DNA from 2 places in the Halobacillus amylolyticus genome. Region 1 is predicted to be linked to the other one. Evidence: predicted binding sites of a transcription regulator. Region 1 holds the regulator's gene; the other holds the start of a gene.
What was found. The regulator Rex, encoded in region 1, represses fermentation and respiration genes when NADH is low (regulators of the CRP and FNR family bind a similar motif). The targets are predictions, from matches to a motif close to TTGTGAAATATTTCACAA.
Positions count from the first base shown of each region.

Region 2: MUO15_RS05660 (cytochrome ubiquinol oxidase subunit I) is a predicted target of Rex. The motif match lies at 1,901-1,918, and genes of this name have one in related genera.

Region 1 covers NZ_CP095075.1:2,198,545-2,202,762, reverse strand. Annotated here, with positions in the region: gene MUO15_RS11285 (ABC-F family ATP-binding cassette domain-containing protein) at 1-635, opposite strand, end outside; gene moaC (cyclic pyranopterin monophosphate synthase MoaC) at 783-1,265, shown strand; gene MUO15_RS11275 (redox-sensing transcriptional repressor Rex) at 1,278-1,922, shown strand; gene MUO15_RS11270 (hypothetical protein) at 1,958-2,143, opposite strand; gene MUO15_RS11265 (MDR family MFS transporter) at 2,312-3,724, shown strand; gene MUO15_RS11260 (DUF4305 domain-containing protein) at 4,015-4,218, opposite strand.
Region 2 covers NZ_CP095075.1:1,067,788-1,072,005, forward strand. Annotated here, with positions in the region: gene MUO15_RS05655 (cytochrome d ubiquinol oxidase subunit II) at 1-470, opposite strand, end outside; gene MUO15_RS05660 (cytochrome ubiquinol oxidase subunit I) at 467-1,819, opposite strand; gene MUO15_RS05665 (ABC transporter ATP-binding protein) at 2,209-4,041, opposite strand; gene MUO15_RS05670 (ABC transporter ATP-binding protein) at 4,069-4,218, opposite strand, start outside.

The sequences.
Region 1 (4,218 bases):
TAGCCTTGCAGATAGCCTTCTAACCAGGAAAGTGTCTCTATATCCAGGTGGTTGGTCGGCTCATCAAGAATGAGAATATCAGGCTTAGTCAAAAGCAGTTTACCGAGGGCTAGGCGCGTTTTTTGACCACCACTTAATGAAGTAATTGGTGTACTCCAATCGAAGTCGTGGAAGTTCAGGCCGTTGAGCACAGCTTTAATCTCCGCTTCATATTGATAGCCGCCAGATCGCTTGAAATAATCCTGTTTTTCATCATAACTTGATAGCAGTTTCTGATAAGTATCCTGGTCTTCCATAAGCGCCGGATCAGCCATGTTCGTCTCCATCTTCCGCAATTCACTCTCTAAGCGCTTTAGATAAGCAAACACACCTTCCATCTCAATCCAGATTGATTGTTCGGAATCTAGTCCGGTATTCTGTGCTAAATATTCCATAGTGACATCCTTGGGTTTAAAAATATCACCAGAATCATGGCTCATTTCCCCAGCCATCATTTTAAGAAGGGTACTTTTGCCCGCTCCATTTCGCCCAACGATGGCGATTCGATCGTGCATTTGTACTTCTAGTTTAATATTCGATAAAATTAACTCAGCCCCAAAACGCTTTGTTAATTGATTCAATTGCATGAGAATCATGTCGTTTCACCTCAATGCCATAAGTGTATCTTATATAGGTTAACAGTAGCAAGGCGAGAGTCCCCTGCTTGTAACGACTTCCAGTTGATTTTTTGATAGAATAGGAGTACTGTTTGATTAACTGATTTGAGCAAAAGGAGCCTATACATGTCTGAGTTTACTCATTTTAATGACCAAGGGCGCGCGAAGATGGTCGATATATCTGAAAAAGGTGATACCGTACGTACGGCTGTTGCTAAAACAAGTGTTGAAGTGAATAAGTCGATTTATCATAAGATCACGAATCAAACGATGGCTAAGGGGGATGTGTTAGCTGTCGCACAAGTAGCCGGGATTATGGCAGCTAAAAAAACGTCTGATTGGATTCCTATGTGTCACCCGCTCTCGTTAAAAGGGATCGACGTGAACTTTGATTGGCAGGTAGAAGATACGTATCAACTGCTGATCGAAGTTCAGGTGAAAACAAAGGGGAGCACGGGGGTAGAAATGGAAGCGTTAACCGCTGCTTCTGCAACGGCGCTAACCGTGTATGATATGTGTAAAGCTGTAGACAAGGGGATGGTCATCGGTCCGACCTATCTCGATGAGAAAACAGGTGGGAAGAGTGGAGACTATCGCAGAGAAGATTGAGGAGGTGGAGAAATGGATTCAGAACATACGAAGATTCCACAGGCAACGGCCAAGCGATTACCGCTATACTATCGTTTTTTAAATAACTTACATGGCCAAGGGAAGCTTCGGGTATCGTCAAAAGAATTAAGTGAAGCTGTGAAAGTGGATTCAGCTACGATCCGCCGCGATTTTTCCTATTTCGGAGCCCTTGGGAAAAAGGGCTATGGCTATAATGTGGAATATTTACTTTCCTTTTTTAGAAAGACCCTGGACCAGGACGAAACAACTAAGGTTGCATTGATCGGTGTTGGAAATCTTGGAACAGCCTTTCTAAACTATAACTTCACGAAAAATAATAATACAAAAATAGAAGTGGCGTTTGATGCCAATCACGATAGAATAGGGGAAGAGGTAGGAGGTGTGCCAGTTCAGCACATCGATGATTTAGAGAAGCATATGGACGGAATTGGTGTAGCGATTTTAACCGTTCCTGCTACAGCTGCACAAGGAATTGCAGATAGACTGGTAGAAGCAGGGATATCTGGTGTACTAAACTTCACACCTGCCCGCATCACTGTGCCTTCCAATGTCCGTGTTCACCACATTGATCTAGCCATTGAGTTACAAGCACTTGTCTATTTTTTAAAGCATTATCCTTTAAATGAAGAAGACTAAAAGAGACCGTTTGGTTGCGGTCTCTTTTTGCTTTATTACTTATTTATTAGAGCCTTAACTCCGAGATAAAGTAGTGCTAAAGCAAAAACAATGATCGCTATTCCACCTATTATAGAAAAAAAGCTAGCGACCTCTGCGGTGATAACAGCTGAGGTTGGAATATTAGCTAAGGCAAAACCAGCCAGAATACAAGCTAAATAAAGTGTAGCTAAGTGATACATAATCGCCCCTCCTTCATTGATACTGTATGAAGATATTTATTTTAAGTGATTGCTTAGCTAAAGATGAGAAGCATTACCCACTTTGCCTTCCATTTTATTGGTTAAGCGGAGTGGTGGAGGGGTATAGTGATAAATAGTTCGGATGTCGAAATAGTAGGGAGGGGTATGATGAGGAAGTTGCCGCACAAGTGGTTAGTCGTAGTTTCTGTCCTGTTTGGAACCTTTACTGTTATTTTAAATAACAGTATGCTTAACCCTACGTTGCCAAGATTTATTGATATTTTCAATTCTAATGCCGTGTCTGTAGGCTGGATCTTGACAATTTTTATGGTTTCCATGGGAATGACCATGCCGCTAACCGGTTATTTTGGAGACCGCTTCGGTAAAAAGAAAGTGTACATGGTAGGGTTATGTATCTTTATCATAGGCTCTTTATGTGGAGTATTCTCACAAACGCTTGGAATGATTATTTTTTCTCGAGCGATTCAAGGAATGGCTGGCGGTTTAATGATGCCTATCGCTATGGCACTCATCTTCAATTCCTTTCCACGTAATGAACGAGGACTGGCTGTAGGGGTGTACGGGGTCGCAGCGATGGTCGCACCAGCCATTGGACCGACAGTCGGAGGATTGATCATCCAGTTTTTAGACTGGCCCTGGTTGTTTGCTTTTAATATTCCATTTGGTTTAATTGGGCTTATTTTATCTTCTAAGTTTCTTGAACGTACGGAAACGAATCCAACGAAGCGGTTTGATTATATCGGCTTTCTGATCATTACACTCGGAATAGGGTCTATTTTATATGCACTTGGCAGGGGACGCAGTGTTGACACATTAGTGGACCCATTGAATATTGTTCTTGTAACAGGTGGACTGTCAGCGCTTATTCTATTTGTGTTCTATGAAAACAGGCAGGATGATCCTTTGCTTAATCTGTCTGTCTTTAAAGTACCAACGTATACAGTGTCGATTTTAGTCACTTCGTCTGCTTCGATTGGATTGTTTTCAGGGATTTTTTTACTGCCTTTACTTATCCAAAATGTGTACGAGTTATCCGCGGTAATGACAGGATTGTTGTTTCTTCCAGCGGCGGTGGCAAGTGGAATATTTATGTCGATCGGAGGACGCTTGCTTGATAAAAAAGGGCCCAAATATGTCGTGCCACCTGGGCTTGCCATCATGGCAGCGGCAACCCTTGGTCTCGGCATGCTGCAGTTATCTACACCATACTGGTTGATCCTGGCTCTTAATACGATTCGCGGCTTAGGCATGGGAATGGGCAATATGCCTGCCACGACTTCAGGGATGAATGCAATTCCTGAATCGCTCGTTGCTCAAGGGTCAGCTATGAATAACATTATTAGACAAATTTCATCTTCGCTCGGCATTGTGTTTTTTTCGATTTATTATGAAGTGAGGCGGGCACAAATTGCAACGGCCCCCGATATAGATATGCAAGCAGCTACATTACAAACATTGAATGAAGCGTTCCTAGTCTCGGCAGGGGTGTTGATCCTAGCGATCCCGTTTTCATTTATCCTAAAAGGAGTTCAGGAGGATAAGCAGTCTGAACGTGTCTAAACGATGAAGCAAGACAAAAAGTAACGCTGTGAGCATAATGTAGAGCCCACGGCGTTACTTTTGTCTATTTTATCTTCACTTTTTTTGTCGAAGCATCCCGTATAAATACATATCATAGGCTCGTCCGTCTCATAAAATAAATTCCGTTGAGCTCCTTCATAGGTAAAGCCAAGGTTTTCATCAAACCGTATCGCCGGTTGGTTGTATTCATAAAACAGTTCTGAAAAGGTTGATCATCTAAGCTGAATTCGGTCACCTTCAAGCACAGGGTTCATGGAGCTCCTGGTAAGTTATTTTTTGTTGTTAGCTTTTTTTATTTTAATATAAGCAATAATTAGGCGGACGGTTACAGCGAAGTTAAAAGTGGCAATGAGTACAGGAAGCAAAGTCCTTATATTCCATACGGTTTCTTCCGCAGAGTGGACAGCAATTAAAGTAAATGCTGCCCCCATTGCGAAATAAAGAAAGGCCATAAATAAAGGAGAAATCCTCAT
Region 2 (4,218 bases), 1.1 Mb from region 1:
AACTTTCCGATCATAAGATGGACTCCATTAGCAGTTTCTTCAATAAAGCCTCCTTCAGAAATCGTCATCGCTGTTGCCAGTGCAGCTGGGATCAGTAAACCAGTGGCACCGTAAAGAAACATGTACACAGAGTTATCCTTCGACCCATAACTTTCAAATGCATAAAACGACCCTCGTATCGCTAACAGAACGATAGCGATACTTCCTGGAATGAGCAGTGATTGTCCTAAATAATAGGCCGTATCAGGGAAAAATCCTACAAGACCAACAAAGAAAAAGACAAAAAATACGTTCGTTACCTCCCAAACAGGTGACAGGTATCTGGATATCAGCTTATTAATAATGTGATCCTTTTTCGTCAGTTTGGCATAGTAAGCAAAGAATCCAGCTCCAAAATCGACTGATGCAACAATTAAATAGCCATATAGAAAAAACCAAAGGACCGTGATGCCAATATATTCATAACTCATTCTTTGTCACTCTCCTTTACATTAGGGTAGCGACTTTCAAGCTCTAGTTCTGCTGGATTATTTTTAAATATCTTACGCAGCACAACAATACACCCAATTCCTAAAACCATGTACAGCCCTAAGAACAGCAGAAACATTAATCCAACGTATGGTGATGTTGTAGCTCCTTCTGCCACTGTCATGAAACCTCTTATAATCCATGGCTGCCGTCCGACTTCTGCATAAATCCAGCCAAATTCAATAGCAAGCATGGCTAGTGGTCCGATTACAGCTAACCCTGTTAACAGCCATTTATTATACTCATTCCACTTTTTCACCTTCCAGAAAATGAGGAAGAGCATGGATATACCCACTAAATAGAAACCTATAGAAACCATCAAGTCGAACATATAATGGATCCATAGCGGCGGTCGCTCATCTTTAGGTGTTTCATATAAACCTTCGACCTCTGCATCGAAATCACCATGAGCCAGGAAGCTGAGTGCACCCGGAATGCGGATTTCGTTCTCCACTTCATTGTTTTCGTTTAATGTGCCAAAGATCACCAAGTCCGCGCTTTTCTCTGTTTCAAAATGCCATTCCCCAGCAGCCAGCTTGTCAGGCTGATATTCAGCTAAATATTTCGCTGAAGAATCACCAGCTACAGCCGTAGCAATCGCGAAGATAAACGTGGCGGTAACCGTCATCTTTAAAGCTTTCTTATGATAAGTCGTCCCTTTTTTTATCAAAATTATAAATGCGGCAATGGTTGCTAAGATCGCTGCAGATGTTAAATAAGAAGATGTAATTACATGAAACACTTTTGACGGTGTTGCCGGGTTAAACATGGCCGCAAAAGGCTCTACTGCGGTTAGTTTACCTTCCTCAACATCGAATCCTCGCGGTGAATTCATAAACGCATTGACAGTTGTAATAAAGAAAGCGGACAGGGTTGAACCTATAACAATAGGGATTGATAATAACCAGTGAAAGATCGGATTCTTAAAACGATCCCACGTATAAAGATAGGCCCCTAGAAAAATAGCTTCAAAAAAGAAAGCAAATACTTCCAAGAATAACGGCAAACTAATAATATTTCCTGCGAACTGCATAAAGCTCGGCCATAATAAAGAGAGTTGCAGTCCAATAGCTGTACCTGTGACCACACCGACAGCGACTGTGATCGTAAATCCTCTCGTCCATCTTCGTGCTAACAATGTATAATGCGGGTCCTTCTTCTTAATCCCGATGAACTCAGCCATTGATATCATGATAGGTATGCCGACCCCAACAGTTGCAAATATAATATGAAACCCCAGAGTTAAGAAGGTAAGCAGTCGACTCATTAGCACACTATCTTCAAAAAACATTTGCTATCCCCCTGCGCTATTCATTACTATCTAAAGTATAAAACATAAAAGCGATACATGTTTACATGATCGTTGACTATTTTGTGACAAACTTCACAAACTCTGAATCTATCGTATCTCATTGTAAGTCTAATGTCTACATTTTTGACTGCTATTCACTCTACAACACATTACCCTATAGTTGATGAAAAAATCCTTAATTGTATCAAAAATCCAATTTATTCTTCGGAATCTTAATAAATAAAGGCTCTTTTAGTAAAGATTGTTGCCTTTATGTATAGGAAGACCTCAGAGGGAAAAATCACCATAAATGAGCAACAAATTTTCGAAAACAGCCTAGAGAAAAGAGAAAAATGCCCTCGCTCAAAATAGAGAACGAGGACATTTTTTTAAATAGCATCAAGCATTTGAAATTGCGCTTTAATTAATTCGAAATATTCGCCTTCTTGATCCATCAACTGGTCGTGGGAGCCGTGCTCGAGGATCTTGCCATGTTCGAGTACATAAATGCTGTCAGCTTCCCTGATCGTTGACAGTCTGTGTGCAATGATAATAGCTGTTCTGCCTTTCAACAGTCTTCTCAGCGCCTGCTGAATTTTCATTTCGGTTTCTGTATCAATACTTGCTGTTGCTTCATCTAAAATTAAGATTCTTGGGTCAGCAAGTAACGCTCTCGCGAAGGATAGAAGCTGCCGCTCGCCGGCGGATAAAATACTCCCCCTCTCTTCTACCTCGGTTTCATAACCACTATTTAAACGACTAATAAAATCATCTGCTCCAACCACCTTAGCCGCTTCAATCACTTCTTCATCAGAAGCTGTCGGCCGGCCGAAACGGACATTTTCCATAATCGTACCGGAGAAAATAAATGTATCTTGTAAAACGACACTAATTTGCTGCCTGACACTATCAATCGTAGCATCCTGAAGATCTGTCCCATCAATCTTAACTGCCCCTTTTGTCGGGTCATAAAAACGACTGATTAAGTTAGCAATCGTTGATTTACCAGAACCTGTGTGACCGACTAATGCGACAGTTTCCCCTTGTTTCATTTCAAGTGATATATTATGCAAAGCGATCCGCTTCTCATCATAGGCAAATTGTACTTGATCAAATTCTATGTGCCCCTTCATATCTGAAAGGTCCTGAGCATTTACTTTCTCTTGAACGTTTGGTTGTTCGTCAAGAAACTCAAAGATTCGCTCAGAGGCGGCCATCGCCATGAGAAGCTGGTTATACACTTGACCAAGTCTTGAAATCGGCTCCCAGAACATGCCGAGGAAAAAGGCAAACGACACAAAGGTTCCGATTTCAATGTCACCTTGTAAAATAAGAAACGCACCATATGAGATCAAGATTACGGTTCCGACCGCGTTACTCATTTCAACAAACGGACGAAACATCGCACTTTTCCTCGTGGCGGTATTCCATGATTGGAAATTATCCGTGTTTATTCCATTAAAGTATTCGGCATTCTCCGTTTCCTGTGAAAAAGACTGTGTAATACGCACTCCCTGAAGACTCTCATTTAAATGAGAGTTCAATCTTGATTGTTGAATTCGGACATCCTGCCAAGAGCGGCGTATGTTCCTGCGCAGTTTCGTAGAAATATAGAACATGAGCGGCATAATTACCAAGATAGCAAGAGCCAGCTTAGGACTTAATGCGAATAAAATAACCACAATCCCTGTCAACATGACAATATCCATTAACAGATTGATAATTCCATTCGTAAAGAGCTCCTGCAATGAATTAATATCATTCATAATTCGAACTAAGATCGATCCCGCTGACCTTGAATCAAAGAATTTATGTGAAAGTCTTTGCACATGAGAAAACAAGTGTTGACGCAAATCGTATATGACATTTTGACCTAGTATATTGACATACTTGATACGCAAAGCGTTACCTATATAACTTAATACATACAGGATAGCAATACCCACTACGAGCTGAATGAGTAGATTCGTATTATTTTCAGCTATCGCGATATCAATCGCGACTTTACCAATCAGAATAGGTACTACGAGTCGGACGATTGTTGATACGAGCATAGCGATTATAGATATGGGCAAAAGGCGTCTCGTATATGGTTTTACATATTTGAGCAAACGAACCATTTGGGCCCAATTAAACGGCTTTTCAATAGCTTGATCCTGCGTGTATTTAAACCGGTTCAAATGTTTATTCGTCTCAGGTCTGTGCTTAGGTTTACGAGCCATCTGTTCTCCCCCTTTCGAATATTTTATTCAGGATATTTTTGAGGAATTTAATATTTTTTCCTTATCCTGATATTGAATATCATAGATACGTTGGTACGGTCCGCCATTTTTTAAAAGATCATCATGGACTCCGCGTTCTTTAACCGCCCCATCTTCAAGCACAAGAATTTCATCTGC